Regions from separate parts of the Mesorhizobium sp. P2_B11 genome, predicted to be linked through region 1. Evidence: predicted binding sites of a transcription regulator. Region 1 holds the regulator's gene; the other holds the start of a gene.
What was found. The regulator PhoB, encoded in region 1, activates phosphate uptake and scavenging genes when phosphate is short. The targets are predictions, from matches to a motif close to TGTCATNNANCTGTCAT.
Positions count from the first base shown of each region.

Region 2: a site for PhoB is predicted at 5,399-5,415, ahead of AC1DYJ_RS06070 (alkaline phosphatase D family protein). Genes of this name have one in related genera too.

Region 1 covers NZ_JBFUDF010000002.1:689,315-704,478, forward strand. The annotation lists gene AC1DYJ_RS07760 (PAS domain-containing hybrid sensor histidine kinase/response regulator) at 6-4,559, shown strand; gene AC1DYJ_RS07765 (substrate-binding domain-containing protein) at 5,054-6,082, shown strand; gene pstC (phosphate ABC transporter permease subunit PstC) at 6,179-7,639, shown strand; gene pstA (phosphate ABC transporter permease PstA) at 7,636-8,952, shown strand; gene pstB (phosphate ABC transporter ATP-binding protein PstB) at 8,970-9,794, shown strand; gene phoU (phosphate signaling complex protein PhoU) at 9,836-10,540, shown strand; gene phoB (phosphate regulon transcriptional regulator PhoB) at 10,557-11,246, shown strand; gene AC1DYJ_RS07795 (ROK family protein) at 11,271-12,506, opposite strand; gene xylF (D-xylose ABC transporter substrate-binding protein) at 12,778-13,818, shown strand; gene AC1DYJ_RS07805 (sugar ABC transporter permease) at 14,061-15,164, shown strand, end outside.
Region 2 covers NZ_JBFUDF010000002.1:339,309-354,472, forward strand. The annotation lists gene AC1DYJ_RS06035 (TPM domain-containing protein) at 1-403, shown strand, start outside; gene AC1DYJ_RS06040 (TPM domain-containing protein) at 410-1,048, shown strand; gene AC1DYJ_RS06045 (GNAT family N-acetyltransferase) at 1,213-1,719, shown strand; gene ppa (inorganic diphosphatase) at 1,849-2,382, shown strand; gene AC1DYJ_RS06055 (hypothetical protein) at 2,621-3,214, opposite strand; gene AC1DYJ_RS06060 (TetR/AcrR family transcriptional regulator) at 3,259-3,876, opposite strand; gene AC1DYJ_RS06065 (MFS transporter) at 3,950-5,233, shown strand; gene AC1DYJ_RS06070 (alkaline phosphatase D family protein) at 5,487-7,061, shown strand; gene AC1DYJ_RS06075 (hypothetical protein) at 7,273-7,551, opposite strand; gene typA (translational GTPase TypA) at 7,749-9,578, shown strand; gene AC1DYJ_RS06085 (DUF1062 domain-containing protein) at 9,639-10,259, opposite strand; gene AC1DYJ_RS06090 (cobaltochelatase CobT-related protein) at 10,592-11,680, opposite strand; gene AC1DYJ_RS06095 (toll/interleukin-1 receptor domain-containing protein) at 11,656-12,165, opposite strand; gene AC1DYJ_RS06100 (LysE family translocator) at 12,412-13,023, shown strand; gene AC1DYJ_RS06105 (peroxidase-related enzyme) at 13,171-13,734, opposite strand; gene AC1DYJ_RS06110 (NAD-glutamate dehydrogenase) at 13,866-15,164, shown strand, end outside.

The DNA.
Region 1 (15,164 bases):
ACGGGATGGCTGACGGGACTGTTGGAACACGCGGTGGACGCGGTTCCCGAAAAGGGGCTGTGAACGGCGAGGATACGTCCGTCGCGGCGTTACCCGAAGCGCTGCACGAACTGGTCGAGGCCGACGCCGACTGGGTCTGGGAGACCGACGCCGAACTGCGCTTTTCCTGGCTCTCGGAGAATTACCAGGCCGCTACCGGCATCGATCCCGCCAGCATTCTTGGCCGCTTCCGCTTCGATTTCCTCAAGCAGATGGCGCATGGCAATCGACACGCTGCCGCGCATCTGGAGGATCTGCAGGCGCATCGGCCGTTTCGCGATTTCGTCTATGAATTGAAGGGCGGCCGTCCTGGCTGCCGCTGGGTTTCGATCAGCGGCTCCCCACGGTTCGACGGCGAGGGCGAGTTTACCGGCTATCGCGGCATTGGCCGCAACGTCACGGCTCTGGCCGGCGCATTGGACGACCTTCGGCAGACCCAGAGCCGTCAGCCGGCGGCAGACGAAAGCACGCAGCATCTTGCCGATCTCGAGCGGACGATGGATGCCATGCATATGGGCGTCGTGCTGCTCGACGCCAAGCTCGACACGCTCATCGTCAACAAGGCCTATCGCGACCTCTCCAGGATTCCCGACGGCGCCGTCACCGTCGGCGCACCGTTCAGTCTCTTGATGGAGCTCAACCGCCGCAACGGCATCTATGGCGATCTCGATGAGCAGCAGTGGCAGCATTACCTCGCCACCCGCATCGAGGAGATCCGCGCCGGCTCGGTTGCGCCGCGCGAATTTCTCCATGCCAATGGCAGGACGATGATGTTCTCGGTGACGGCATTGTCCGGCGGCAAGCGGCTATTGACCTACTACGATGTCTCCGAGCTCAAGCGTCGCGACGCCGAGATCGAGAGTGCCAACGCCAAAATCACCGAGACCTTCGCCAATCTTCGCACGATGGTCGACCAGATGCCGATCGGCGTGCTTGTGCTCGATGCGGACATGCGCGCCGAGGTGATCAACCGCGCCTTCTATGATTTCTGGGAAATAGATCCCCGACGCGCCGGGATCGGCTGCGACTTCCGCGAGCTGATGCAGGCCAGCCGCGATATGGACCCCTACGGCGCGGACGACGCCGAATGGCAGGGCCACATCGCCGAGCGCGAAGCAGAAATCACGGCCGGTGTGGTGGGCTCCAGGCAATTGCCGCGCAATGACGGCCGTACGCTGATTGCATCGCTGGCGCCGCTCGCCGGCGGCAAAAGGCTGATCTCCTATGTCGACGTCACCGACATGAAGGACCGCCAGGCCGAACTCGCCGAGGCGCTGGAAAAATCGCGCCTTGCCGAGGCGGTGATCAACGCCGTCGAGGACCCGATTTTCGTCAAGGACGACAATCTGCGCTTCGTCTTCGTCAACGAGGCGTTCTCGGCGCTGTTCGGACAGACGCCGCAAGCGATGCTGGGCAGGCCCGGCGGTGACTTCATGCCGGGCAAGGATGCCGCGCTGTTCGAAGACAGCGAACGCGCCGTGCTGGCGACCGGCACGCCCTATGAGATCGAGGAGAATTTCGAGGTCGAGGGCGCCAGGCGCTCGCGCATCGTGCGCAAGAACCGCGTCGGCATGCCGAGTGGCCGCAACTATGTCGCCGGTTTCCTGTTCGACATCTCCGACATGAAGCGCCGCGAGACGGAAGCCGAAGACGCGCGCAAGACCCTCGCCACTGTACTGGAATCGCTGCCTGCGGCCGTCATCATCTACGACCGCGACGACAAGTTCGTCTTCGCCAACCGCAAGCTGCAGGATACGCTGCCGGCACTGGTGCCGGCATGGCAGCCCGGCAGCACCTTCCGCGACGCGCTGGAACTGGGACACTCGGTCGGCTATTTCCGATCGAGCGGCGATCCGGAGATCGACAGGCTCTATGACGGCGACCGCGAGGTCTGGCTCAAAGCCATCCTCGCCCGCTACCACTTGCCGAACACCTCCTACGAGCGCCTCAATCCGGACGGCCGCTGGTACCAGGTCTACGATATGCGCACCGAGGACGGTACGTTCATCGGCGTGCGCGTCGACATTTCGGAGATCAAAAGCCGCGAAAAGGCGCTGCAGGAAAGCATGCGTCAGATCGACCTGTTCCGCCACGTCATGGACGAACTTCCGGTCGCCGCCTTCATCAAGGCGCAGGATCTGAGCATGGAATTCGTCAACAAGGCCTGGTGCGCGCTGACCGGCATCCCCAAGGAGGAGGTTATCGGCCGGACCGATCTCCAGCTTTTCAACATCGACGACGCCGAAACCTACACCCGTGACGACACCGAGGTCGTCGTCACTGGCCGCGGTCGCGAGGTCGAGGAGCCCGTCACCCATCGCGACGGCACCGTGCGGCAATTGATGACCCGCAAGAGCCGCCTGGTGGCCCTCGACGGCTCGGTGCATCTGGTCGGCTCCAGCACCGACATCACCGACGTCAAGGCGCGCGAGCAGGCGCTGGAAGAGAGCATGCGCGAGAACGAGGTGTTCCGCAATCTCATCGACAATGTGCCGGTGTCGATCTACGCCAAGCGCTCGGACCTGCGCCAATTCTACGTCAACAAGGGTTGGTGCGACCTGACCGGCCTCAGCAAGGAAGAGGCGATCGGCAAGACCGACGTCGAGATCTTCGGGGCGGACGGCGAAGCCTTCGTCGCCGGTGATATGGCCGTGCTGCGCACCGGCGAGACGCAGGAGATCGAGGAGACGGTGACGCTTGCCGATGGCAATGTGCGTCACCAGTTCGCGCGCAAGGGCGCGATGATCGCCTCGGATGGTTCGCTCTATCTCATCGGATCGACCACCGACATCACCGAATTGAAGATGCGTGAGGCCGAGCTGCGCGAGGCGCGCCAGCGCGCCGTGCTCGCCGACCGCGCCAAGTCGGAATTCCTGGCCAATATGAGCCACGAGATCCGCACGCCGATGAACGGCGTGCTGGGCATGGCCGAGCTGCTCGCCAAATCCGACCTCGACCCCAAGCAGAAGACGTTCACCGACATCATCGTCAAGTCGGGCAACGCGCTGCTTACGATCATCAACGACATATTGGACTTCTCCAAGATCGATGCCGGCCAGCTCGTGCTCGACCCGGCGCCGTTCAACCTGCCCGAGGCGATCGAGGATGTGGCGACGTTGGTGTCGACCCGCGCCAAGGAGAAGGACCTCGAACTGATCGTGCGCGTCGAGCCGGGCCTGGAAAGCCTGTTCATCGGCGATGTCGGCCGCATCAGGCAGATCGTCACCAATCTGCTCGGCAATGCGGTGAAATTCACCGACGAAGGCCATGTGCTGGTCGATGTCACGGGGACAAGGGTTGTGGCCGGAACCAGGCTCACCATTTCGGTCACCGACACCGGCATCGGCATTCCGGAAGACAAGCTGAAGGCCGTCTTCGAAAAGTTCAATCAGGTCGATACCTCGTCGACCAGGCGCCATGAAGGCACCGGGCTCGGCCTTGCCATCACCTCGCGGCTGGTCGAGCTGATGGGCGGCGAGATCGGCGTCGAGAGCGCCGAGGGCAAGGGTTCGACCTTCTGGTTCACCGTCACGCTGCCCAGGGCCGGCCAGCAGACAGGGCAGCGCATCATGCCCGTCGACGTCACCGGCGCGCGGGTGCTGATCGTCGACGACAACGCCGTCAACCGCTCGATCCTGACCGAGCAGATGGTGTCATGGACGTTCGATTCCTGCGCCGCCGAAAGCGGTGCCGAAGGGCTGAAGGTGCTGGTCGCCGCGGCTGCCTATGGCGTGCCTGTCGACTGCGTCGTGCTCGACTACCAGATGCCGGGGATGAGCGGCGCCGAAATGGCGCGCATCGTGCGCAACACCGCAGGGCTGACCGACACGCCGATCATCATGCTGACGTCGGTCGACCAGTCGCTCGCCAACACCAGCTACCGCGACCTCGGCATCGATGCGCAGCTGATCAAGCCGGCGCGCTCCTCGGTGCTGCTGGAGACGCTGGTCGCGACCATCCAGCGCCATCGCCACAGCACGACAGGCGATGCGCCGGAGGCGGCAAGCGGCGCTTCCGGCCAGGCAATGGTACAGCCGCCGCCCGCGCGAGCGGCATCCGAGCGGGCGCAGCTGCATCCGCCGCCGGTTCGCGCCCGTGCCCGGGCAGGCGGCAACGAACGCGGGCTCGACATCCTCGTTGCCGAGGACAATGAGGTGAACCAGATGGTGTTCACCCAGATCCTCGGTGAAACCGGCTTCAGCTTCGAGATCGTCGGCAACGGCCGCAAGGCGCTCGACGCGTTTGGCCGGCTCAATCCGCGCATGATCCTGATGGATGTCTCGATGCCGGAGATGAACGGGCTCGAAGCCACGGCCGCGATTCGCCGGCTGGAGGAAGAGAGCGGCACGCATATCCCGATCGTCGGTGTCACCGCGCATGCCTTGAAGGGCGACCGCGAGCGCTGCCTGGAAGCCGGCATGGACGACTATCTGCCCAAGCCGATCAGTCCCAAGGCGCTGCTGGAAAAGGTCGAGCGTTGGGCCGGCATCGCGAGCGAAGCCCAACGCGACGCCGGCTAACTCATATTATTACCGGGATTCGGCAGCTCAGCGGCGTCCAGCGGTATGGTGCGATCGCACCATATCAAAGCTTGCGCCCATTCAGGAAAATGGCGGCAACAAAACCGCTCATTCAGTTACGGGCGGGAGCAAGCGACCGCCGACAAGAAACAGCGTCGAAATCTACCCCAACGGACCTGTTTTTGGCGATGGCTCGGCCAAGATACGCTCTGGCCACGGGCAACGCGCTTCCGTCCGGTTTTTCTTTCTCGGCATCGCAGCCTGCGATCCGCCGGGACAAATGCCGGCGCAAAATCCCGCAAGCTTATGATTCCAGCGGCAAACTGCGGCTCTCCCGGAGAGGCCGGCCGGCTGCGGCTTTCTGTGCGTCCATCCGACGTTACCGGGCTGACACGAAACTGTCATGCGACTGTAATAATCGAAGGCTATTGGCCTCAGCGGGCGCCGGCTGAAGAGGGCGCCGAGAGACCATCTTCCGAACAGGAGCAGGCCACATGAAGAAATTCCTCGTTACGGCATCGGCCGTGGCGGTAGCGTTCGCCGCATCGTCGGGCGTCGCCGCTGCACGCGACCAGATCCAGGTCGCCGGTTCGTCGACCGTGCTACCCTACGCCAAGATCGTCGCCGAGCAGTTCGGCGAAACCTTCACCAACTTCAAGACCCCGGTCGTCGAGTCCGGCGGCAGCGGCGCCGGCATCAAGGAATTCTGCAAGGGCGTCGGCGAAGACACCATCGACATCGCCAACTCCTCGCGTCCGATCAAGAAGGACGAGCTGAAGTCCTGCGCCGACGCCGGCGTGAAGGAAGTCCAGGAAGTCCGCATCGGCTATGACGGCATCGTTTTCGCCACCGACATCAAGGGCCCGGATTGGGCGCTGGTTCCCGCCGACATCTACAAGGCGCTGGCCGCCAAGCTGGTCGTCGACGGCAAGCTCGTCGACAATCCGAACACCAAGTGGAGCCAGGTCAACCCGAAGCTGCCCGACTGGGATATCGCCGCCTACATCCCCGGTGAAAAGCACGGCACCCGCGAAGTGTTCGAGACCAAGCTTCTCGACGCCGGCTGCGACAAGGCTGCTATCAAGGCCACCGGCATTGCCGACGACAAGGAAATCGGCAAGACCTGCATCGCCATCCGCAAGGACGGCAAGGCTGTCGACATCGACGGCGACTACACCGAGACGCTCGCCCGCATCGACTCCAACAAGACCGGCGTCGGCGTGTTCGGCCTCGCTTTCTACGAAAACAACGCCGACAAGCTGAAGGTCGCCACCGTGGAAGGCATCGTGCCTTCGACCGAGACGATCGCAACCGGCAAGTATCCGGTTTCGCGCCCGCTGTTCTTCTACGTCAAGAAGGCGCATCTCGGCGTCGTTCCCGGCCTCAAGGAATATGTCGAGTTCTTCCTTGACGACCAGATGATCGGCCCGGAAAGCCCGCTCGCCCAGTACGGCCTGGTGTCGGCTCCCGACGCAGAGCGTCAGAGCCAGCGCGACGCCTTCGCCGCCGGAAAGACGATGTAATCAGTCTATCGGATCAGGGCGCGGACCAAATCCGCGCCCTGATTTCGCCGCTTGCCGCAACGGCGGCGGCGATCTGAATTTTCCCTGGGGTGGGTGATGTCGTCCTTGCTCGTACTCGCCATAGTCATTGCCATCGGCGTGGTCGCCTTCGTGATCGGCCGCCAGCGCGCCGCGGCGCACGAAACCGGCAAGGTCAAGCCGCATTCGCGCGCCCACTATCACGGCTGGTGGGCCTTTCTGCTCGCCGTCCTGCCTGCTGTCCTGCTGCTCGCCGTCTGGGACATCGGCTCGTCCTTCTATCTTGACCGGCACATCCACGCCGCCCTGCCCGAGCGCACTGTCGACTCCAAGGTTGCCAGCGAAGCGCTCGACGCCAGCCTGGTGAAGAGCCTCGCCAAGGGCCTGCGCCGGCTTGATTCCGGTACGCCGCTTCCCGCCACGTTCGCTGAGTTGCAGCCGATGCTCGCCGCCAAGGGCGTGGCGCTGGCGACAGATACCCAGGACTACATGATCCCGATCGCGGTCGAGGCGAATGCCGTTCAGGACCGGCTTGGGCTGTTCGGCGCCGTCATCACCTTCGCTCTGTCGATCGCCGGCGCCTTCTACGCGCTGCGGCAGATCGCGCCGCGCGCCAGAGCGCGCAACAATGTCGAGCGGCTGATGCTGTGGGGGCTGCTTGCGGCCTCGACCATCGCCATCCTGACCACGGTCGGCATCGTGCTGTCGATGCTGTTCCAGACCATCACCTTCTTCGAAAGCGTGTCGCCGATGAGCTTCTTCTTCGGCACGGTGTGGGATCCGCGTTTCGCCGCTGCCGGTTCCGGTGGCAGCCAGGGCCAGTTCGGCCTGATCCCGCTGCTCGCCGGCACGCTCTACATCGCCGCCGTCGCTCTGCTGGTCGCAGTGCCGGTCGGGTTGATGTCGGCGGTCTACATGTCCGAATACGCCTCTCGCAGCGTGCGTTCGGTGGTCAAGCCGGCGCTGGAACTGCTGGCCGGCATCCCGACCATCGTCTACGGCATCTTCGCCGTGGTCACGCTCGGGCCGTTCCTGCGCGACCTGTCGGCGGCACTCACCGGCGGCTCCCCCTTCATCCAGGGCCAGAGCATCTTCACCGCCGGCCTGGTGATGGGCGTCATGCTGATCCCGGTCGTGTCCTCGCTGTCCGACGACATCATCACCGCGGTGCCGCGCGCCATGCGTGACGGCTCGCTCGGCCTGGGTGCTACGCGCTCCGAGACGATCAAGCGGGTGATCCTGCCGGCAGCACTTCCCGGCATTGTCGGCGCCATTCTGCTCACCGCCTCGCGTGCCATCGGCGAGACGATGATCGTCGTGCTGGCCGCCGGCGTCGCCGCCAACCTGACCGCCAATCCATTCGAGGCGATGACGACCATCACCGTCAAGATCGTCAACCAGCTGACCGGCGACCTTGAGTTCAACTCGCCGCAGACGCTCGTCGCTTTCGCGCTCGGTCTGACGCTGTTCGCGCTGACGCTGGTGATGAACATCGTCGCCCTCTACATCGTGCGCAAGTACCGGGAGCAGTACGAATGACCGACATTCCCCTGGACACGATGGCGGGCACTGTCGCGCGTCCGCGCCGCGACATCGGGCTGAAGGCGCGCTACGCCGCCGAACGCCGATTCCGCATCTATGGTGTGATTGCGATCTCGGTCGGCCTGGCGTTCCTGGCTATCATGCTGATCACCATCGTCTCGAAAGGCTACACCGCCTTCTGGCAGACGACGGTGACTTTGCCGATCACTTTCGACGAGAAAATCATCGACCCCTCGAACAAGCGCGCCACCGACCCGAGCGTACTGATCAAGGCGAACTATCCCAAGCTTGCCGACACTGCGCTGATGGCCAAACTCGGCATCGACCCCAACAACAAGCCGATGGTCATGAAGCTCAAGGGTTTCCTGTCGGAAGGCGCCCGTGTCCAGCTGCGCGACATCGTCGCCGCCGATCCCTCGGTGATCGGCACCACGCGCGACGTCAACATCCTGGCCGCGGCCAATCTCGACTCCGCCTTCAAGGGCCAGATCGACCTCAGCGTCGATGAGGCGCGCCGCAAGGTGTCCAACCAGCAGATCGACTGGATGACCAAGCTCAAGGCCGACGGCGTGATGGCCGAGCATTTCAACACCGGCCTGTTCACCTATGGCGCCTCCAGCCGGCCTGAGACGTCGGGCATGGGCGTGGCCATCATCGGCTCGTTCTATATGATGGTGATCGTGCTGCTTTTGGCGCTGCCGATCGGCGTCGCCGCCTCCATCTATCTCGAGGAATTCGCCAAGAAGAACCGCTTCACCGACCTGATCGAGGTCAACATCAACAATCTGGCGGCGGTGCCGTCGATCGTCTTTGGCCTGCTCGGGCTTGCCGTGTTCATCAACTTCCTCGGCATGCCGCGCTCCGCCGCCTTCGTCGGCGGCCTGGTGCTGACGCTGATGACGCTGCCGACCATCATCATCGCCACGCGCGCCGCCCTTGCCGCGGTGCCACCGTCGATCCGCTCGGCCGCACTCGGCCTTGGCGCCTCCAAGATGCAGATGGTGTTCCAGCACATACTGCCGCTGGCCGCTCCCGGCATCCTGACCGGAACCATTATCGGCCTGGCGCGTGCGCTGGGCGAGACAGCACCGCTGCTTCTGATCGGCATGGTCGCCTTTGTCGCCGACTATCCGAAGACGCCTTTCGATCCGGCAACCGCACTGCCGGTGCAGATATACATGTGGGCAAACGAGGCCGAACGCGCTTTTGTCGAGCGCATGTCCGGCGCCATCATCATCCTGCTCGTCTTCCTCATGGCCATGAACATCACCGCGATCGTGCTTCGGCGCCGGTTCGAGCGGCGCTGGTAGAAAAAAGGCAATTTGGTATGAACATCATGACCGAACAGTCCCTTGAAAACGCAGTGGGCGACAAAATGAACGCCAAGTCGAACGAAGTCATCAAGATGCGCGGCGACAAGGTCGGCGTGTTCTATGGCGAGAAGCAGGCGCTGTTCGACGTCAATCTCGACGTCCGCCTCAATCAGGTGACGGCGCTGATCGGCCCGTCCGGCTGCGGCAAGTCGACCTTCCTGCGCTGCCTCAACCGCATGAACGACACCATCGATTCGGCGCGGGTGACCGGCAAGATCACGCTCGACGAGGACGACATCTACGACAAGAACATCGACGTCGTTGAGCTCAGGGCCCGCGTCGGCATGGTGTTTCAGAAGCCCAACCCGTTCCCGAAGTCGATCTACGAGAACGTGGCCTACGGCCCGCGCATCCATGGCCTGGCCAAGCGCAAGTCCGACATGGACCAGATCGTCGAATCCAGCCTGAAGAAGGCGGCGATCTGGAACGAGGTCAAGGACCGCCTGCAGGAGCCCGGCACAGGCCTGTCTGGCGGCCAGCAGCAGCGCCTGTGCATCGCGCGCGCCATTGCCGTGTCGCCGGAAGTGATCCTGATGGACGAGCCCTGCTCGGCGCTCGACCCGATCGCGACCGCCCGCGTCGAGGAGCTGATCGACGAACTGCGCCAGAACTACACCATCGTCATCGTCACCCACTCGATGCAGCAGGCGGCGCGCGTGTCGCAGCGCACGGCGATGTTCCATCTCGGCTACCTGGTCGAGGAGGGCGCCACCGACAAGATGTTCACCAATCCCGACGACAAGCGCACCCAGGACTACATCACCGGCCGCTTCGGCTGAGCCGTCCAGCGGTTGAATTTTCAGGCACGAGGACCAGGATCATGGGTGAACATACCGTCGCCTCCTTCGATGAAGAACTGGGGCAGATCAGCAAGCTGATCCGCGACATGGGCGATCTCGCCGGCTCGATGGTCAGCGGCTCGACCAAGGCGCTGCTCAATTCGGACAATGCGCTGGCGCAGCGTGTGGTTTCGGACGACGCCATCATGGACGCGCGCCAGCGTGAACTCGACGACCGCGCCATCACGCTGATCGCCAAGCGCCAGCCGATGGCCAACGATCTGCGTGCAGTGGTCGGCTCGATCCGCATGGCCGGCGACCTTGAGCGCATCGGCGACCTGGCCAAGAACATCGCCAAGCGCGTCGGTACCGTCGGTTTGAGCGTCACGCCGCGCGACCTCTCGCATTCCATCGATGCAATGGCGCAGCTGGTGCTGATCCAGGTGCAAGGGGTGGTCGAGGAATATGCTGCCGCGGATGCGGCTGCGCTGGCGAAGCTCAGGAATGACGACGAGCGCATCGACGTCAAATACACGTCGGTGTTTCGTGAACTCTTGACCTACATGATGGAAGACCCGCGCAACATCACCGCCTGCACGCATCTGCTGTTCTGCGCCAAGAATCTGGAGCGCATCGGCGATCATGTCACCAACATCGCTGAAAATGCGTATTATGTGCTAACCGGCCAGCAACTCCCCGCCAATCGCCCGAAGCAGGACGAGACGGCGATGGCCACGTCGGCCTGACAAGGGTGAACTGCTGATGATTGCGCCACGCATCATGGTCGTGGAGGACGAGGAGCCGCTGGGCGTGCTTCTCCGCTACAACCTCGAATCCGAAGGCTACCAGGTCGAAGTGGTGACGCGCGGCGACGAGGCCGAAATCCGGCTGCAGGAAAACGTCCCCGACCTGCTGGTGCTCGACTGGATGGTGCCGGCGGTGTCCGGCATCGAGCTCTGCCGGCGGCTCAGGATGCGGCCGGAAACCGAACGGCTGCCGATCATCATGCTGACCGCGCGCGGCGAGGAGAGCGACCGCGTGCGCGGCCTGTCCACCGGCGCCGACGATTATCTGGTCAAGCCGTTCTCGACGCCGGAATTCATGGCGCGCGTGAAGGCGCTGCTGCGCCGCGCCAAGCCGGAAGTCCTGTCCAGCGTGCTCAAGGTCGGCGACATTGTGCTCGACCGTGAATCGCACCGCGTCTACCGCAAGAAGAGCGAGATCCGGCTCGGGCCGACCGAATTCCGCCTGCTCGAATTCATGATGCGCCACCCCGGCCGGGTGTTCTCGCGCAGCCAGCTGCTCGACAATGTCTGGGGCGAGACGATCTATATCGACGAGCGCACGGTCGACGTTCATGTCGGGCGCCTGCGCAAGGCGGTCAACAATGGCCGCATGCCGGATGTCATCCGCACCATCCGCGGCGCCGGCTACGCTATCCGGGAAGATTAGGCGCGCCGCGCCGTCGCCGGCCTCTCAGGCGACGTGCTTGCCGGTCTTCGCCTGAATCCCCGGCGCAAAAATCTCCTGGTCGACGAAGCCGAGCGCGCGCATGGCGCAGCCTTCGCGGATCAGCGGCAGTTCGTTGGGCTCGGTGTCGAAGGAGATCGACTTCGAGTGCTGGCCGCCGGCGGTCTGGGCGATGGCCTCGCGCAATGCCGGCTCGATCAGATCGAAGGCGGCGGCGCTGACGCCGACCATGGCGACAGGGGCGGGATCGATCAGGGCAAACAGGCTGCCAAGGCCGAAGCCGAGCGCCTCGCCGGCCTTGCGATAGGCCTCGCGCTCCGGGCCATCCGTCTCGCGGGCGCGTGCGGCCAGCGCCCGCATATCGGCATCGCCGACATCGACCGGTTCGGCATCCTCGCTCATCATCTTGGCGCTGCGCCAGATGGCGTAATTGCCGGCATAGGCCTCGACGCAGCCGCGCCGCCCGCAGCGGCAGAGCGCGCCGCCGGGACGGTGGATCATGTGGCCGAACTCGCCGCCGGACGAATGGGTGCCGGTGAACAGCTCGCCCTTGAGCACCAGCCCCATGCCGATGCCGTGCGAGAGCAGGATGGCGATGAAATCGTCGCGGTAGCGCTCGGGTTGGCGCCATTGCAACGCCACCGCCATCATGTTGCAGTCGTTCTCCATGGTGGCCGGAATGCCGAACTCCGCTTCCAATATGTCGGCAAAGCCAATGTCGGTCAGCGGCGTGATCGGCGACCATAGCATGGCGCGCGCATGCGAATCGGTGATGCCCTGGATGCCCATGGCAATGCGCGCGACGCTCTGCACATCGAGGTCGGGATCCTCGAGCCGCCGGCGTACGATTGCCGTACATTCGCCGATCAGCTCGTCGCGCGGCATGGTCAGCGTGTCCAGCCGGCGCTGTTCCTCGGCGACCACCTGGCCGGCATAGTCGATGACGGTGACGGAGAGGAAGTTCAGCGACAGCACCACGGTCATCACCGCCGCTGCCTCCGGGTTGAGGCCAAGGCCGACCTGCGGCCTGCCGCGCTTCAGCGCGCCGGTCTCGCCGGGCTTGCTCTCGGCCAGGATGCCTTCCGCAATCAAATCCGAGGAGATAGCCGATATGGTCGAGTGGCTGAGACCGGTGGTCGCCGCAATCTCGGTCCGCGACGGCTGGCCGGCCCGGCGCACGGCCGAAATCACCATCGCACGGTTGCGACGGCGCAAATCGTCGTGGCGGATTCCAACCGACATCTTTTATCTTCCTCCCGGTCCTCCTCGCGCCTCAATGATAGTGGAGGCATTTGGCGGCACCAGCCAAATATTGGCAGAAGCCGGCCGTGCTGTCATTGTTTATTGCGAGTCTCGAAAAAATTCGTTGAGGCCATCAGATTCCATCAGAATCGATGTTGACAGCGCCCCGCCGTTGGACCAGTATTTTTTCGAGGCTCGAAAAAATGGAGCCTCTGTGTGCCGGCCTTCGGGCCAGTTTTGTCGCGCCGTGCGCGGCGCAGGGAGGATTATCATGAACAGATTTGCAGCCGCCATGCTGGCGGGTGTCGCCATGTCGCTGACGCTGGTGTCGGTCGCGCAGGCGAAGGACAAGGTCATCGGCGTGTCGTGGTCGAACTTCCAGGAAGAGCGCTGGAAGACCGACGAAGCGGCGATGAAGGCCGCGATCGAAGCTGCCGGCGACAAGTACATTTCCGCCGACGCGCAGTCCAATCCGGGTAAGCAGCTGACCGACGTCGAGAGCCTGATCTCGCAGGGCGCCAACTCGCTGATCATCCTGGCGCAGGACGCCTCGGCCATCGGCCCGGCAGTGCAGAAGGCGCTGGACGAAGGCATTCCGGTCGTCGGCTATGACCGCCTGATCGAGAACAAGGACGTCTTCTATCTGACCTTCGACAACAAGGAAGTCGGCCGCATGCAGGCCCGCGAAGTGTTCAAAGCCAAGCCGGAAGGCAACTACGTCTTCATCAAGGGCTCGGGCTCTGATCCGAATGCCGACTTCCTGTTCTCGGGCTCGATGGAAGTGCTCAAGGAAGCCATCGACTCGGGCAAGATCAAGAATGTCGGCGAGGCCTACACGGACGGCTGGCTGCCCGCCAACGCCCAGAAGAACATGGAACAGTTCCTGACCGCCAATGACAACAAGGTCGATGCGGTGGTCGCGGCCAATGATGGCACCGCCGGCGGCGTCGTCGCCGCGCTGACGGCGCAGGGTCTTGCCGGAACCGTTCCGGTCTCGGGCCAGGACGGCGACCATGCCGCTCTGAACCGCATCGCGCTCGGCACGCAGACTGTGTCGGTGTGGAAGGATGCGCGCGAACTCGGCAAGAACGCCGCCGAGATCGCCTCGCAGCTCGCCGACGGCAAGAAGACCGGCGACATCGCCGGCGCCAAGGACTTCACCACGCCTGGCGGCAACACCGTCAAATCGCTGTTCCTCACCCCGGTCGCGATCACCAAGGACAACCTCAACGTTGTCATCGATGCCGGCTGGATCAAGAAGGACGAAGTCTGCACGGGCGTCGCCGCCGGCAGCGTCGCGGCCTGCAACTAAGCTTGGCTTGTTTCCCTTCGATATCGACGCCGCGGCTTGGAGCGGTTCAGTGATTGATCACTGAACCGCTCCGGTTTCTTTATCTTGCGCAATTCCGGACGGAAAACCGCTACGCACTTTTCCTGGAATTGCTTCAAAGCCGCGGCGTTTTCTCAACAAGATTTGTGTTTCCGCCATAGGCGGCTAACTTCTAGGCTGTGGTCCGGCATCCGCGTCAGACGGCAAGCCGCTGGGAGGACATCATGACCGACACGACCTCGACTTCGCAGGCCGACACCGCGCGTGCGTCGGAACTCGGCGCGGTCGCCCGGTTCCTGAAAGCGACCGAGATCGACACGCGCATGCTCGGCATGGTCGGTGCGCTGCTGGTCATCTGGATCGGCATACACATCCTGTCGGGTGGTCTTTTCCTAACGCCGCGCAACCTGTGGAACCTGTCGGTGCAGACCTCAGCCGTGGCGATCATGGCCTCCGGCATGGTGCTGGTCATCGTCATGCGCAACATCGACCTGTCGGTCGGATCGGCCGAAGGGGTGATCGGTATGGTGATGGGCTTCGCCCAGGTGCATTTCCTGGTGCGGTTCGTCGGGCTTGAATTGGGAAATCCGTGGATCTGGGTGCTGGCGCTGGTCATTGGTCTGGCGCTCGGCCTGCTTATCGGCGCCTTTCAGGGCTTCATCATCGCCTATCTCGAAGTACCGGCCTTCATCGTCACGCTGGGTGGCCTGCTGGTCTGGCGCGGTGCGGCCTGGTGGGTGACCAGCGGCCAGACCGTGGCGCCGCTCGACGCCACCTTCCAGCTGATGGGCGGCGGTCCCGCCGGATCGATCGGCGCGACCTGGAGCTGGGTCGTCGGCATCGTCGCCTGCCTTGCCGTGGTGTTCGCGTTGTTCAACGGGCGCGTGCAGCGCAAACGCTTCCATTTCCCCTTGCGTCCCATCTGGGCCGAGATGCTGCTCGGCACCGTCACCTGCGCAATCATCCTGGGCGCGGTGTGGGTTGCCAACTCCTATCCATGGCCGGTCGGCATTGTGAAGCGGTATGCGGAGGCCAACAACATCACCGTGCCGGAAGGCGGGCTGTTCATCGCCCACGGCATCGCCATTCCGGTGCTGATGGCTGTGGTGGTGGGCATCGTCATGACCTTCATCTCCAACCGCACGCGTTTCGGGCGTTATGTCTTTGCCATTGGCGGCAATCCAGAGGCCGCCAATCTCGCCGGCATCAACACGCGCTGGATCACCATGAAGGTGTTCATGATCATGGGCGTGCTGGCAACGATCGCCGCGGCGATCTCTTCGGCCCGGCTGAATTCGGCAACCAATGCGCTCGGCACGCTGGACGAG
Region 2 (15,164 bases), 350 kb from region 1:
CATGGTGCTGCAAGGCAATCCGGAAGAGCTGGAAGCGCGCGGCAAGCGCAACCCGGCCGACCACGGCACGCCCATCGATCCCATCGTCGCGATCTTCCTGATCCTGTGGGGGACGATGTTCTTCGGCGGCCTGGCGATGGCATTCCTGCCGCCGATCTTCGGCACCAAGCTGTCGCCGGGCGTGTATAAATGGCTGGGCATGACCTTTCGCTATGGCCAGGGGCCGAGCGGGTCGTCATCGGGCAGCAGCTGGACAACAAGTTCGTCGTCGGGCTGGTCGTCGGGCAGTGGCTGGTCATCAGGAAGTTCGGGCAGCAGCTGGTCGTCTGGCTCGAGCAGCGGCGGCGGGTTTTCAGGCGGCGGCGGTTCGTCCGGCGGCGGCGGATCTTCAGGGAGCTGGTGAGAGAAGATGGCAACACGACCGATCAGCCCGCAGGACCATGAGCGCATCGCCGGCGCGATCCGCGCCGCCGAATCGAAAACCGACGGCGAGATCTACTGCGTCGTCGCGCATGCCAGCGACGGCTATTTCTTTACCGCCGCCTTCATGGCGATGGCCGGCATGCTGATCGTCAGCCTCGCCGTCGCCTATGGGCTGGAAGCCTGGTGGCTGTCGATCCGGCTGCCGCATTTCGTGCTCGCGCAGCTTCTGGCACTGGCATCGGTGCTCATTCTGTTGTGGGCGCTGCCTGCCTTGCGCATTCATCTGGTGCCACGCCGTCAGCGCTATAAGGCTGCGCATGACAATGCGCTCCGGCAATTCCTCGCCCGCAATGTCCATCGCACCACGGCGCGCACCGGTGTGCTGGTGTTCGTGTCGATCGCCGAGCGCTATGCCGAGGTGGTCGCCGACGCGGGCATCAACAGCAAGGTCGGCCAGCATGTCTGGGACGGCGTTATCCGCGACCTTACCCAGCATGCCGGCGACGACCGGCTCGCCGACGGCTTCGTCAAGGCGATCGAGCAGGTCGGCGCGGTGCTGGCCGAGCATTTCCCGGTTACATCGGGCGATACCAATGAGCTTGACGACCATCTGGTCGAGATCTGAGCCGCAAGCACTATCCAGACGGACGGCTGACCGCCTCGGCTGAGCGCGTTTTCAGGCAGGCTTTGCCTGATGTCAGCAGGTGTCGTGATCGGCTGTGAGAAAGCGGTTGGCGGGCTGGCCTCGACTCTTGCAAATGGCCGATGCGGGTTTATGGTTAACAAATCATGAATACGCTGAGCATCGACATCAGGAAAGCCGAACCGCGCGACGCCGGCGCCATTGCCGACGTGCATCAGCAGGCCTGGGAGGGCGCCTATTCCGGCATCATCCCGCATCGCTCGCTGACCTCGATGATCAACCGTCGCGGCGCCGACTGGTGGGCGAACGCCATCCGCCGTGCCGCCACCGTGCTGGTGGTCGAGATCGGCGGCACCATTGCCGGCTACGCCACGATCGGCAAGAACCGCGCTCGCGAACTCAGGCAGCAGGGCGAGATCTACGAGCTTTATCTGCGTCCGGAATATCAGGGCATCGGGCTCGGCAGCCGGCTGTTCAAGGCGGCGCGAGCACGGCTTGCCGACCACGGGCTGAAAGGCATGGTGGTGTGGGCGCTGGAAGACAACCAGAACGCGCTCGCCTTTTATGCCGGCGCCGGTGGCCGCGACGTCGCTGAGGGCGTGGAGGTTTTCGAGCAGAGGGCGCTGAAGAAGGTCGCCTTCGTCTGGGAATAACCAGCACCACCTCGGTTACAGCCCATTCACAAACTGTGCGCTTCCGTGAGCGCTGCGTACCAATCGCCGCATTGCGCGCTTGCGCTTCGCCCGCTATCGATCTCTAAAATCGAGAGAGGGATTTGAGCCATGCGCATTGAAGCCATTGCCAGCGGAAAGAACCCGCCTGACGACGTCAACGTCATCATCGAAGTGCCGATCGGCGGCGAGCCGATCAAGTACGAGATGGACAAGGAGGCCGGCACGCTGTTCGTCGACCGCTTCCTGCACACCTCGATGCGCTATCCCGGCAATTACGGCTTCGTGCCGCACACGCTGTCGGGCGATGGCGACCCGATCGACGTGCTGGTCTGCAATACCCGCGCGTTGGTGCCGGGCTGCGTCATCAATGTGCGGCCGATCGGCGTCCTGATCATGGAAGACAATGCCGGCCAGGACGAGAAGATCATCGCCGTGCCGTCGCCCAAGCTGACGCTGCGCTACGAAAACGTCACCGAATACACGCAGCTGCCCGACATCACCCGCCAGCAGGTGCAGCACTTCTTCGAGCACTACAAGGATCTCGAACCCGGCAAATGGGTCAAGATCGAAGGCTGGCACGATTCCAAATACGCCAAGAAGATGATCGTCGACGCCATCGCGCGGGCGAAGGCGTCGAAGTAGGCGACGCTGGGCCTCGCTTCCTTCGGGCGAAGCGGTGGTATCTTCAAAACACTGGCGCGAGGCACCCCCCTCTGGCCTGCCGGCCATCTCCCCCTCAAGGGGGGAGATCGGATGTCGCCACGGCTTTCGTCAATTTTCAGCGCCGAAAGAAAAAGTGCCGCCAGCGAAGCTGCCAATCTCCCCCCCTTGAGGGGGAGATGCCCGGCAGGGCAGAGGGGGGTGCCTCGCGCTGACGCGCCTAATTATCCACCCTACCAAAGGCCGGCACCTTGCCGATGACGGTGTGTCTGTCCTTACCGCAGGCAAACGTCCTGGCCTTTTCGTCGGCCAGCTTGCGCGCCTGGTCGTTGGCTTGCGGGTTGCCGGTGGCGAGCACCAGGCCGACGGTGCAGCCGTCGCGGGCATCCATCTGGGCGACCTTGGCGACGAGCAGCACTTCGGTCGGCTTGTTCTCATCCTCGGGATTGCTGATCGAGCGGCGGTGGATGGCGGCGAAGGGAACGACGACGTCGCCCTTAGTCTCGATGCGCCATTCGACCTTGGCGCCGGACGAGTTGAAGCCGGAAAAGCTCTCCCAAACCGAAGTCATGTCGCCGCCGGGCGGAAATCCGTAAAACAGCGATTCTCGGGCATCGTCATAGGCGATCAGCACGGGATAGCCGCGATAGCCGGAACAGGCGAGTTCGGCCCAGTCGCCGTCGCCTTCCTCGGACTGCGCATAGGTCACGCAATCCTTTTGCGAGTCGAGATCGGTGTAGACGCTGGATATGCCGTCGGCACGGGCGACGTGGCACAGGGCGGCGAGGGCAAGCGGGACCAGAAGCACACGCATGGCGGACAACTCCGTTTCGAGCCGCCGCAGCCTATCGCCTAGCGCTATTTCTTCAAGCTTGCTTCGATCAGCAGGTCGGCGTTGCGAGCGACCGATGCCGCTGGGCCGCCGAGACCGAAGAGCTGGCCGCTGATATAGGCGCCTTCGATCAGGAGCAGCATACCGTCGCCGAGCGTGTCGGGATCTTGCGCGCCCATTGCGGCCGCCATGGCGCGCAGGCGGCGGCGCAGTTCCTGCTTGTTGTCCTCGCTGACGACACGCGCCGGGTGGCCGTGTTCGGGGTATTCCACCGCCGCGTTGGTCATGCCGCAGCCACGATAGTCCGGCGTCTGCGTGCGCTTGCCGATGCGGGTAAAAAAGGCCTTGAGCTGCGCGCGCGGATCGCCGGGATGGGCGGCCACGGCTTCGTCGAAACGCTCCCAATACTCACGGTCATACTGCCTGAGATACGAAGCGGCCAACTCATCCTTTGACGGAAAGCTGCGGTACAGGCTGGGTTTGGTGACGCCGGCGCGCTTGACGATCTCGTCGACACCGATCGCCCTGATGCCGCGCCGGTAGAACAGGTCGTAGGCGACGTCGAGGATCTTCTTGGCAGCCTTCGGCGGCGCAGATGCATGATCGCCGCTGATGCTCAGTTCAATATTTTTGTCAGTAGGCATGGCATGACTCGATTGACGTGTTACCGATCGGTACGTATACATACCTCCACCCTGCAACGTACCGGTCAGTAACATGATAGCTCAATCCCGTCCCTTTGGCCAGCGCTACGCTTTCGTCGTGGTCGGCGTCATCTTCCTCTGCCTGCTGATCGCAGCCGGTCTGCGTTCGGCCCCCTCCGTGATGATGCTGCCGCTGGATAAGAGCTTCGGCTGGGGGCGCGATACCGTTTCGATTGCCGCCGCTATCGGCATTTTCCTCTACGGCCTGACCGGGCCGTTTGCCGCCGCGCTGATGGAGCGGATCGGCCTGCGCCGCACGCTGCTCGCCTCGCTGGTGATCATGTCGGGCTCGACCGCGCTCAGCCTGCTGATGACCGAGCCCTGGCATCTGTTCCTCACCTGGGGCGTGTTTTCCGGCATCGGCTCGGGCGCTGTCGCCACCGTGCTTGGCGCCACCATCGTCAATCGCTGGTTCAAGACCAATCGCGGTCTCGTCATGGGGCTGATGTCGGCCTCCAGCGCCACCGGCCTGCTGGTGTTTTTGCCGCTGCTCGCCTCGCTCGCCCAGTCTGGCGGCTGGCAGCCGGTCGCCATCGCTGTCTCTGTCGCCACCGCCTGTCTTCTGCCGCTGGTCTGGTTGCTGGTGCCGGAGCGCCCGGCTTCGATCGGCATGGTGCGCTATGGCGCCGAGGCCGATGACGTGCCGCCGGTATCGCCGGCATCGCAAGGCAACTTCCTCGCGCACACGCTGAACACGCTGCGCCGCGCCGCCGGCACTCGCGTCTTCTGGTATCTGTTCGCCACCTTCTTCATCTGCGGCTTCACCACCAACGGGCTGGTCGGCACGCACCTGATCTCGTTCTGCGGCGATATGGGCATCGGTGAGGTGCAGGCGGCCGGCCTTTTGTCGCTGATGGGCATATTCGACCTGATCGGCACGACCTTGTCGGGCTGGCTTACCGACCGTTTCGACCCGCGCAAGCTGCTCGGCGTCTACTACGGCATTCGCGGCCTGGCGCTGATCTATCTGCCCTATTCCGGCTTCTCGGCGACCAGCCTGATCATCTTCGCCGTGCTCTACGGTCTCGACTGGATCGCCACCGTGCCGCCGACACTGCGGCTGGCCAACGAAGCCTTCGGCGACCGCAGCGGTCCGATCGTCTTCGGCTGGATCGTCGCCGGACACCAGGTCGGCGCCGCCGCTGCCGCTGCCTTCGGCGGCACCATGCGGGAATTGCAGGGCAATTACGAACTGGCCTTCCTGATCGCCGGCATGACGGCGATTGTGGCGGCGTGTCTGTCGCTGCTGATCAATACCAGCAAGCCGGCTTTCGATCCGGAACCGCAGGCGGCTTGAGGCGTATCGATATTCAGGTGAGGCCGGCCTGCAAATGGCTGATCCCTGCGCTTCCGGTGCTCACGTACGAAAAGTACGCTCCGCTCCGGTTCTCGTGATCAACCATTTTCGGCGCGGCCTGACCTGAATCTCTAAACGCCTTCGAGGGCGTTGCTGTCTGTTGGTTGTTATCAAAACTTCATCTTTCCGAGATGCGGATGAAACATTGAGGCTGGACGCTGGTGGCGGACGTTCAAGCCATCAGGAGACAGCCATGAACAAGATCTCGTTGACCCGCCGCGCCTTCGTCACATCGGCGAGTGCGGCCGGTCTGCTCGGCGCATCGGGCCTCGCTTTGCCCTATTATTCGCGCGCCAGCCAGCGCCCGGCCTTCACCCATGGCGTCCAGTCCGGCGATGTCGATGCCTCGAGCGGCATGGTGTGGACGCGCACCGATCGTCCCTCGCGCGTCATGTTCGAGGTGTCGTCGACGGAGAATTTCGCCAACGCCACCCGGCTGGCGCCGCTCGATACCTCGCCGGCCAGCGACTTTACGGTCAAGCGGCTGCTCACCGACCTCGCTTCCGACCAGGACATCTTCTACCGCATGACGGCGGCCGATCTCGCCGACATCAATGTCGTTTCCGAGCCGATCGTCGGCCGCTTCCGTACCGCACCCGCCTCGAAGCGCGACATCAAGTTCGCCTGGTCGGGCGACACCGCCGGCCAGGGCTGGGGCATCGACGAGACCGGCATGAAGACCTACGCCACCATTGCCAAGCACACGCCTGACTTCTTCCTGCATTCCGGTGACACGATCTATGCCGATGGCGCCATGAAGGATGAGGTCGACCTGCCCGGCGGCGGCAAATGGAAGAACGTCGTCCTCATCGACGGCAAGCGTAAGGTCGCCGAGACGCTGGACGAGTACCGCGACCAGTGGAAGTACAACATGATGGACAAGAACGTCCTCGCTCTGAGCGCCATCTGCCCGACCTTCTACCAGTGGGACGATCACGAGGTGCTGAACAACTGGTCGGATTCGAAGAATCTGAGCGCCGACAGCCGTTACACCGAAAAGTCCATCCATGTGCTGGCAGCGCGTGCGGCGCGCGCCTTCCATGAGATGACGACGATCCGCTACGAACCGTCGGAACCCGGCCGCGTCTACCGCAAGATATCCCACGGGCCGCTGCTCGACGCGTTCTTCCTCGACATGCGCTCCTATCGCGGCCCGAATGGCCCGGACATGCAGGACACGATGACGCCGGAATCGCGCATGCTCGGCGAACAGCAGACGAAATGGCTGAAGCGCGAGCTGGCCAATTCCAAGGCGACCTGGAAGATCATCGCCGCCGACATGCCGCTCGGCCTCGTCGTCTGGGATGACGGCGCCAAGAAGGTCGGCGCGGAAGCGGTCAGCAATGGCGACAATGGTCTGCCGAAGGGCCGCGAACTCGAGATCGCCGACCTGCTGCGCTACATCAAGAACGCCGGCATCACCAACACGGTGTGGCTGACAGCCGACGTGCACTACACGGCCGCGCACTACTACAACCCCGACAAGGCGCAGTTCCAGGACTTCAACCCGTTCTGGGAATTCGTCTCCGGCCCGATCCACGCCGGCACCTTCGGCCCCAATGATTTCGACATGACCTTCGGGCCGGAATTGAAATTCATCAAGGCGCCGACCGCCGAACAGGGCCAAAACCTGCCGCCCTCAGCCGGCCTGCAGTTCTTCGGGCTGGTGGATATTTCAGGCGCGACCGAGCAGCTGACGGTGCGGCTGATGGATCGCGACGACAACGAGCTTTACAAGGTGACGCTCGATCCGGTGCGCTCGGCGTAGGCAGATAGGTTGGTGCGAGGCACCCCCCTCTGTCCTGCCGGACATCTCCCCCGCAAGGGGGGAGATTGGCAGTTTTGGCGCTAGCGCCGTTTCTTCCTCGTTGGAGATTGGCGAAAGCCAACGCGGCATCTGATCTCCCCCCTTGCGGGGGAGATGCCCGGCAGGGCAGAGGGGGGTGTGAAGGATCGCTACGCCTGTGGCAGAGCGACGGTCAATCCGGATAGCAAGCCGTTGGAATCTTTGGCCAAACCGCGCTGTCGCAGCCGGCTACCTGCTGCCTCTGCTTGAAGGAGGCGCTGACCGGGCCGGTGACCACGGGGTCGACGCCGTCAGGGGCGTCGGCAAACATCTGCTCGGCCGTCTGGTCGGACGACGAAGCGGGATTGGCTTCCTTCAGCGTCGCGGCCGATTGGGCGGCATTGGCCGCCAGCAGGGCAGCGAATGCGACCGAAGCGATGAGTGGCCAAAATCGGTTGAGTTTGTCGGTCATGAATTTCGAACTGCCCGGGCCCCTAAAGGTTCCCGCCTTGGTTAACAAAACCATCTCACACCGAGATGCTTAAGATTTGATGAGTATTTGGTGATGCGCCTCCTCTTTCGCAATTGCGAAAAACCCTGTATGAGCCGCGCAACCGAAAGAGGCGGCGCCTTTTGGCCTGCTGCCTGCAACGCTCCCGAGACCACAACATGAAAATTCGTAATATCGCGATCATCGCGCACGTCGACCATGGAAAAACCACCCTCGTCGACCAGTTGCTCCGGCAATCCGGCTCCTTCCGTGACAATCAGCGCGTCGCCGAGCGCGCCATGGATTCCAACGACCTCGAAAAGGAACGCGGCATCACCATCCTGGCCAAGGCGACCTCGGTCGACTGGAAGGATACCCGCATCAACATCGTTGACACACCCGGCCACGCCGATTTCGGCGGTGAGGTCGAGCGCATCCTGTCGATGGTGGATTCGGCCATCGTGCTGGTCGACGCCGCCGAGGGCCCGATGCCGCAGACCAAGTTCGTCGTCGGCAAGGCGCTCAAGGTCGGCCTGAAGCCGATCGTCGTCATCAACAAGATCGACCGTCCGGACGCCCGGCATGTCGAGGTGGTCAACGAGGTGTTCGACCTGTTTGCCGCACTCGACGCCACTGACGAACAGCTCGACTTCCCGATCCTCTACGGTTCGGGTCGCGATGGCTGGGTTTCGGAGAACCCCGAAGGCCCCAAGGATCAGCAGCTTGCGCCGCTGTTCGACCTCGTCATCAAGCATGTGCCGGAGCCGACCGTTCATCCCGGCCCGTTCCGCATGATCGGCACCATCCTGGAAGCCAACCCCTTCCTCGGCCGCATCATCACCGGTCGCATCGAGAGCGGCACGCTGAAGTCCAACATGGCCGTCAAGGTGCTGCACCATGACGGCACCCAGATCGAAACCGGACGTATTTCCAAAATCCTCGCCTTCCGCGGCCTCGAGCGCCAGCCGATCGACGAAGCGCAGGCGGGCGACATCGTCGCCATTGCCGGCCTGTCGAAAGGCACCGTCGCCGATACGTTCTGCGATCTGTCAGTGACCGAGCCGCTGCATGCGCAGCCGATCGATCCGCCGACCGTCACCATGTCCTTCCTGGTCAACGATTCGCCGCTCGCCGGTACCGAAGGCGACAAGGTCACCAGCCGCGTCATCCGCGATCGCCTGCTGCGCGAAGCCGAAGGCAATGTCGCGCTGAAGATCGAGGAATCGCCGGATAAGGATTCGTTCTTCGTCTCCGGCCGCGGCGAATTGCAGCTGGCCGTGCTGATCGAGACGATGCGCCGCGAAGGCTTCGAAATCGCCGTGTCGCGTCCGCGCGTCGTCATGCAGAAGGGCGAGGACGGCGAATTGCTGGAACCGGTCGAGGAAGTCGTCATCGACGTCGACGAGGAGCATGCCGGCGTCGTCGTGCAGAAAATGTCGGAACGCAAGGCCGAGATGGTTGAACTCCGCCCCTCCGGCGGCAACCGCCAGCGCATCGTCTTCCACGCACCGACGCGCGGCCTGATCGGCTACCAGTCGGAACTGTTGACCGACACGCGCGGCACCGCCGTGATGAACCGCCTGTTCCACGCCTACGAGGCCTACAAGGGCGAATTGCCCGGCCGCACCAATGGCGTGCTGATCTCCAACGAGCAGGGCGAGTCCGTCGCCTACGCCATGTGGAACCTGGAAGACCGCGGCCCGATGGTCATCGACCCGGGCGTCAAGGTCTATCAGGGCATGATCATCGGCATCCATAGCCGTGACAACGACCTCGAAGTGAACGTGCTGAAGGGCAAGAAGCTGACCAACATCCGCGCCGCCGGCAAGGATGAGGCGGTGAAGCTGACGCCGCCGATCCGCATGACGCTGGAGCGCGCGCTGGCCTGGATCCAGGACGACGAACTGGTCGAGGTGACGCCGAAGACCATCCGCCTGCGCAAGCTCTATCTCGACCCGAACGAGCGCAAGCGCTTCGAGAAGTCGGCGAAAGTGGTCGGCGCGGCGTAATCATCTGATTTTGCAGATTTGGAACGGGGCGAAGCACCAACATGCTTCGCCCCTTTTCGTTTATCCGCTGGCCGTAGAGATGATGGCTTCCCGGTCAGCTTCGCCGGCGAGATCAATTCGCACGGTGGTGCCGTGGCGGGCCGGCTTGCGCAGAGCCTTGGCGCCGTCGGGGGTGACGACCAGCAATCGCTTCTCCTCCAGCGCCTGAAGCCTCGACCGCGAGATGCCGAGTTCACCGGCGAGCAGCCAGTCGAGCCGCAGCGATGTCGGCATTTCGAGCGCGAGCCTGAGTTCGAGCGCGGTTGCGCTTCCCTCGTAGATCATCTGCTTGTGAACGGCGACATCGGAAAATTCCTCTACGCGTCCGACCCGGCTTCGCAACGTCACGACATCGAAGGCGTGGCGGCGGGCGAGGGCCGGATCGTTGCTTTCAAGGGCTGCAAGCAGCGCCGGTTCGATGTCACGGCGGTTGCAGCGTTCGAAAATGCCGAAATTCCAGGAATTGTCGCAGTCGACGCAACGATAGATCAGCCAGACGTCGATGCGCTTGCCATTGGCGTTGACGCGGAATTTGTCGCTGCAGCGATAGGCTTTCACCGTGCCGCAACGGTTGCAGTTGATCAGAGGCCGAGGTGCGGTGCCGGGCGCGACCGTCCAGCGAATAGCGAGATGTTGAGACAAGCCGAGAAACCTTCCAATGCGGAAGTTCTTCAGGCCGGCAATGTCGAGATGCCCATGCGGGCACGGCGTGGCGAGAGCTAGCTATTTCAGGAAGTCAGGTGTCACGGGCGGGGCCACGCGACAGCGGTTCAGCAGTGCCAAACCGGTCTCGAACCGCCGCCTGAGGAACACATGAAAATAAAGCAGACACCGCTAATGCGGCGCCCTGCCAGTGTGATCAGGGGAGTTGGCGAGACCGGCGGTTACTGAGGCAAAATCAAGCTCGAAAATTGTTTCGCGGCAGGTTTTCTAGCGATGAGATGTCGAACCGACAAGCCACTTCGTTCGCATCACTACCGTAGCGGATCGACTTTTGTCGTCCTCATTGCCCTCTTGGCTAATCCTTTGCCCTTTGGAGGTTTTGGCGTTGGTGGATCAAATCTTGCTGCCAATGTATCGTCCTGAGTGATCGCTCGCACAACCGAGCCTAGCAACTGTGTTCCAAAGCCTTCCTCTTCTAGGGTAAAGCTGGCTCTGTCATAGTATCTCGAAACATCATGCCCTATACCTGCACCAAATAATTCGATGTCTCCCTGATCTCTAATCCATTTAGTGGTCGTCATGAGATGGTCATCGAGTATTCTAGGGTCATTCTCAGAAAGTGTTGAGTCATCTACTGGAGCTCCGTCGCTTATGACAAGAACAATTCTTCTGTTAGCGGTCTGTTCTAATATACGAGAGCGGGCTAAAAGTAGCGCTTCTCCGTCAATATTTTCTTTTAAAAGCCCTTCGCGTAACATGATTGCAAAGTTTGGTAAACTCTCTTGGAATGAATTCCTGTACTCTTTGTACAGAAGATATCTGACGTCATTCAATCTACCTGGTGACCGCGGCTTGCCGTCCTTGAGCCAAAGCTCGCGTGATTGTCCTCCCTTCCATGCTCGGGTGGTGAAGCCTAGAATCTCGTGCGGGATTTCCACCTTTTGGAGCACATTGCTGACTATCGAAATCCAGGTAGCGACAGTGCTTATTTTGTTCCCGCGCATGCTCCCGGAGTTGTCGATCAAAATTGTGATTGCGATCTTGGTCCGGTCGGGCATTGATCCGAGCAGATGCTCTGCGGCTTTTATCGCTGAATCATGAGCTTTAAGCTGAATTCTTGATCTTACTAGGAGTAAAGATTGGAGTTTAAGAGTGTCTGACGGCTCAGAGATCGTAGTAGGGGTAATTAGTTCATCAAATATAGTGGTATAAGCGAAGTAAGTCATGGATCTTATGTCCGTCAACTGTGAATTTTCATCCTTTTGCTCTCTTGCTGCCTCCACTACTGGGGAGTATTTGGTCATTTGTATTTCAGACGGTGGACTTGGAGGCGACGGAAGGATTCTTTCTGCCGTAGGTTTCGCTGTTGCAACTCTCAGAACTTCACGCAGTTCATCCATCGCCGTTCCAATGGTTGAAGCCATTCCGGCGATAGGGTGCTAAGTGGATCAAATCGGTACTGACGCCAATCGGCCCAGTTGCGTGTCTTCAATACGTCGGCAATTGGGTCCGTCCCCACAAGGAAGCCGGCTTCCAGCTGCTTCGTTTGTACATAGTAGATGGGCAAGATAAGCCGATCCTCACCTAGTGCGTTTTCACGGATAAGGAAGGTCTCAAACTCTTTTCGGCACATCTCGCTTCTAAAGTAGGTCGGTGTGACGATCGGGATCAGAAAGGTGATGTCCAGAATCGTGGTCTCGATTCGTTCCTTCCAGACCTGACCCCATTTAATATCATTGCGATCCTGAAAGATCGGAAAGTCTTCGCCAGTCTGTATCTTGACCTCACCCTCGAGGCGTTGGCGTAGCTCGGTTATTCGACCAGAATCGTGGTCATCGTCTGATCGCACGTAGCTGAGAAACGCAATCGGTTGCTTCGTCGCCATCTGCCCTGCCCAGCAAAATTCTTCGTTGCGACTATAGCTATGTCTGTACGGTCGCAATAGACACTCTGCTCCGCGAGTTAGATCTAAACGGGTTGGAGCATCCTCCTATTTTGGAGGGAATGCTGGTCGAGTTCCAGCCCAGTTCGCCGCCCAAAGGAGAGTTCCGCCCCGCCGGTGCTACCGTCGCGGGAGCAACTGCGCTAACGTCAAAGTTGAACAGACCTTCTCAGCTAGAGACCCTCGGCCATGCACCTCACCTCGCTGCTCATCTTCGCCGCCGCTTTGTTCGTCGCCGCAGGCTCGCCTGGTCCGTCGATCGCAGCACTCGTCGCGCGCGTCATCTCCAAGGGTTTCCGCGATGTGTTTCCGTTCCTGCTCGCCATGTGGATTGGCGAGGGCATCTGGCTGTCGCTGGCGGTGTTCGGACTGGCCGTCGTTGCGCAGACTTTTCACTTCGCCTTCGTGGTCGTGAAATGGGTTGGCGTCGCCTATCTGGCTTACCTTGCTTTCAAGATGTGGACGGCGCCGGTCGACGCCAGGGAAGGCGAGATGCCACGCGAGGATTCGCCGGCAAAACTGTTCTTTGCCGGCATGGCGGTGACGCTCGGCAATCCGAAAATCATGATGTTCTATCTGGCGCTGCTGCCAACCATCATCGACCTCGCTTCGGTCAGCATTGTCGGCTGGGTCGAGCTGACGGCGACGATGGCGGTGGTTCTCATCGCCATCGATCTCGCCTGGGTGCTCGCGGCCTCGCAGGCGCGCAAGCTCTTGAAAAGCAAGCGCGCCATGAAGATCGCCAACCGCCTCAGCGCCACGACGATGGCCGGCGCCGCAGCGGCCATCGCGGCGCGATAACCTTCCCCTCGCCCCGTTTACGGGGAGAGGGTGGCCCGAAGGGTCGGGTGAGGGGCAGCGCAGCGCTCGACCCAACTGACAAAGGGTGATGCCGCCCCTCATCTGCCTGCCGGCACCTTCTCCCCGTAAACGTGGAGAAGGAAGCCTTCACCGCGCCATGGCGTGGTATTCGTCGTTCGGCCGCATGTCGATCGCCGCCGCTACGCGGTTGGACATGTTGAAGAAGGCGGCGGTCGAGGCGATGTCCCAGATGTCGCGGTTGGTGAAGCCGGCGTCACGCAATGCTGCCCGGTCGGCCTCGACGATCTTTGCCGGCTGTTCGGTCAGCTTCACCGCGAATTCGAGCATCGCCGTCTGCTTCGGGGACAGATTAGCGGCGCGGAAATTCATCACCATCATTTCGCCGAAGGCGGGGTCACCCGACAGCTGGCGCACCGCCGCGCCATGCGCGGTCAGGCAGTAGTAGCAATGGTTGATGGAGGAGACGACGACCGCGATCATCTCGCGCTCCAGCTTCGACAGGCCGGATTCACCCAGCATCAAATCATTGTAGGTGTCGGTGAAGGCGCGCAGCTTCTTCTCGTCGAAGGCATAGGCAAGAAGCACGTTGGGAACCAGGCCGAGCTTTTCCTCGCATTTGGCGAAATAGGCTTTTGTCGCCTCGCTCAGCTCCGCGATGCCGAGATCGAGTGCGCTGATTTTGCCGGACATGGGGTGCTCCTCCTCGTTCATTACCACCTGACCGCCGAATTCGGATAATTCTCGGCAAGCCGTCAAACCTTTGTCGCCAAACGGCGGTCATCTGCTACCATAGTCGTAAAAGCATATGACGGGAGGACATCATGGCGAGCGTGAAATCCGCAGCTAAGTCGAAGAAAAAAGCCACAGCGGCGGTGAAATCCGAGGACAGGCCGGGCAGGCTTGCCGACTATCTGCTGGCCCGCGCGCCGGCTGAAGACATTGCAACCTACGACGCCGCCGACCTCGAGCGTGCCGCCGATCTTGCGGGGCAAGCGGTCGCGGTCCACAAGAAGGGCCACAGCGTCGTTGCCGTCGATGCCGATTCCGGCGTCTCCCGCGAGGGTCGGCCGGTGACGGTCATCACCGTCGTCAACGACAACATGCCGTTCCTGTTCGATTCGATCCTCGGCGAGATCACCGAGACATCAGGCGAACCGACTTTGGTCACCCATCCGGTCATCGTCGTGCGCCATGGCAAGGCCGGCGTCGACGAGGTCCTCGGCGACGGCGGCATCCTCAAGGACGACGGCAATCACGACCGGCTGAGCGTTGTCCATGTCCACATCCCGCGCCTGACGGCGGAACAGGCGAACGCGCTGGCCGAACGCTTGCGCAAGATGCTGAACCAGGTGCGCGCCGCGGTCAGCGACTGGAAGCCGATGCTGGCCCGTCTCGACCAGGCGATCTCCGAGTTTCGCTATTCAGCGGTGCCTTTGGACAAGAAGAGCGTCGCCGAAGCGATCGCCTTCCTGGAATGGCTGCGCGACGACAATTTCACCTTCCTCGGCATGCGCGAGTTCAAATACACCGGCGGCGCGGAGAGCGGCAATCTGGAACGCGCCGACAAGCCCGGTCTCGGCATCCTCTCAGACCCGGATGTGCTGGTGCTGAGGCGCGGCACCGAGGCGGTGACGACGACGCCGGAAATCCGCGCCTTCCTGCACGGGCCGGAGCCGCTGATCGTCACCAAGGCCAACGCCAAGTCGCTGGTGCACCGGCGCATCTATCTCGACTATATCGGCGTCAAGACCTACACCGCCAAGGGCACGCTTGCCGGCGAACTGCGCATGGTCGGCCTGTTCACCTCGACCGCCTACACGCGCTCGGTGATGAAGATCCCGTATCTGCGGTCGAAGGCCGAAACCATCATCGCCAAGTCCGGTTTCGACCGCCACGACCATTCCGGCAAGGCGCTGATCAACGTGCTGGAAAGCTATCCGCGCGACGAACTGTTCCAGGTGCCGGTGCCGGTCCTGAAGAAGCACGCCGGCGCCATTCTCGGCCTGATCGAGCGGCCGCGGGTGCGGGCGCTGGTGCGCGTCGACCAGTTCGACCGCTTCGTCTCCATCCTCGTCTTCGTGCCGCGCGACCGCTATGACAGCGTCGTGCGCGAGAAGGTC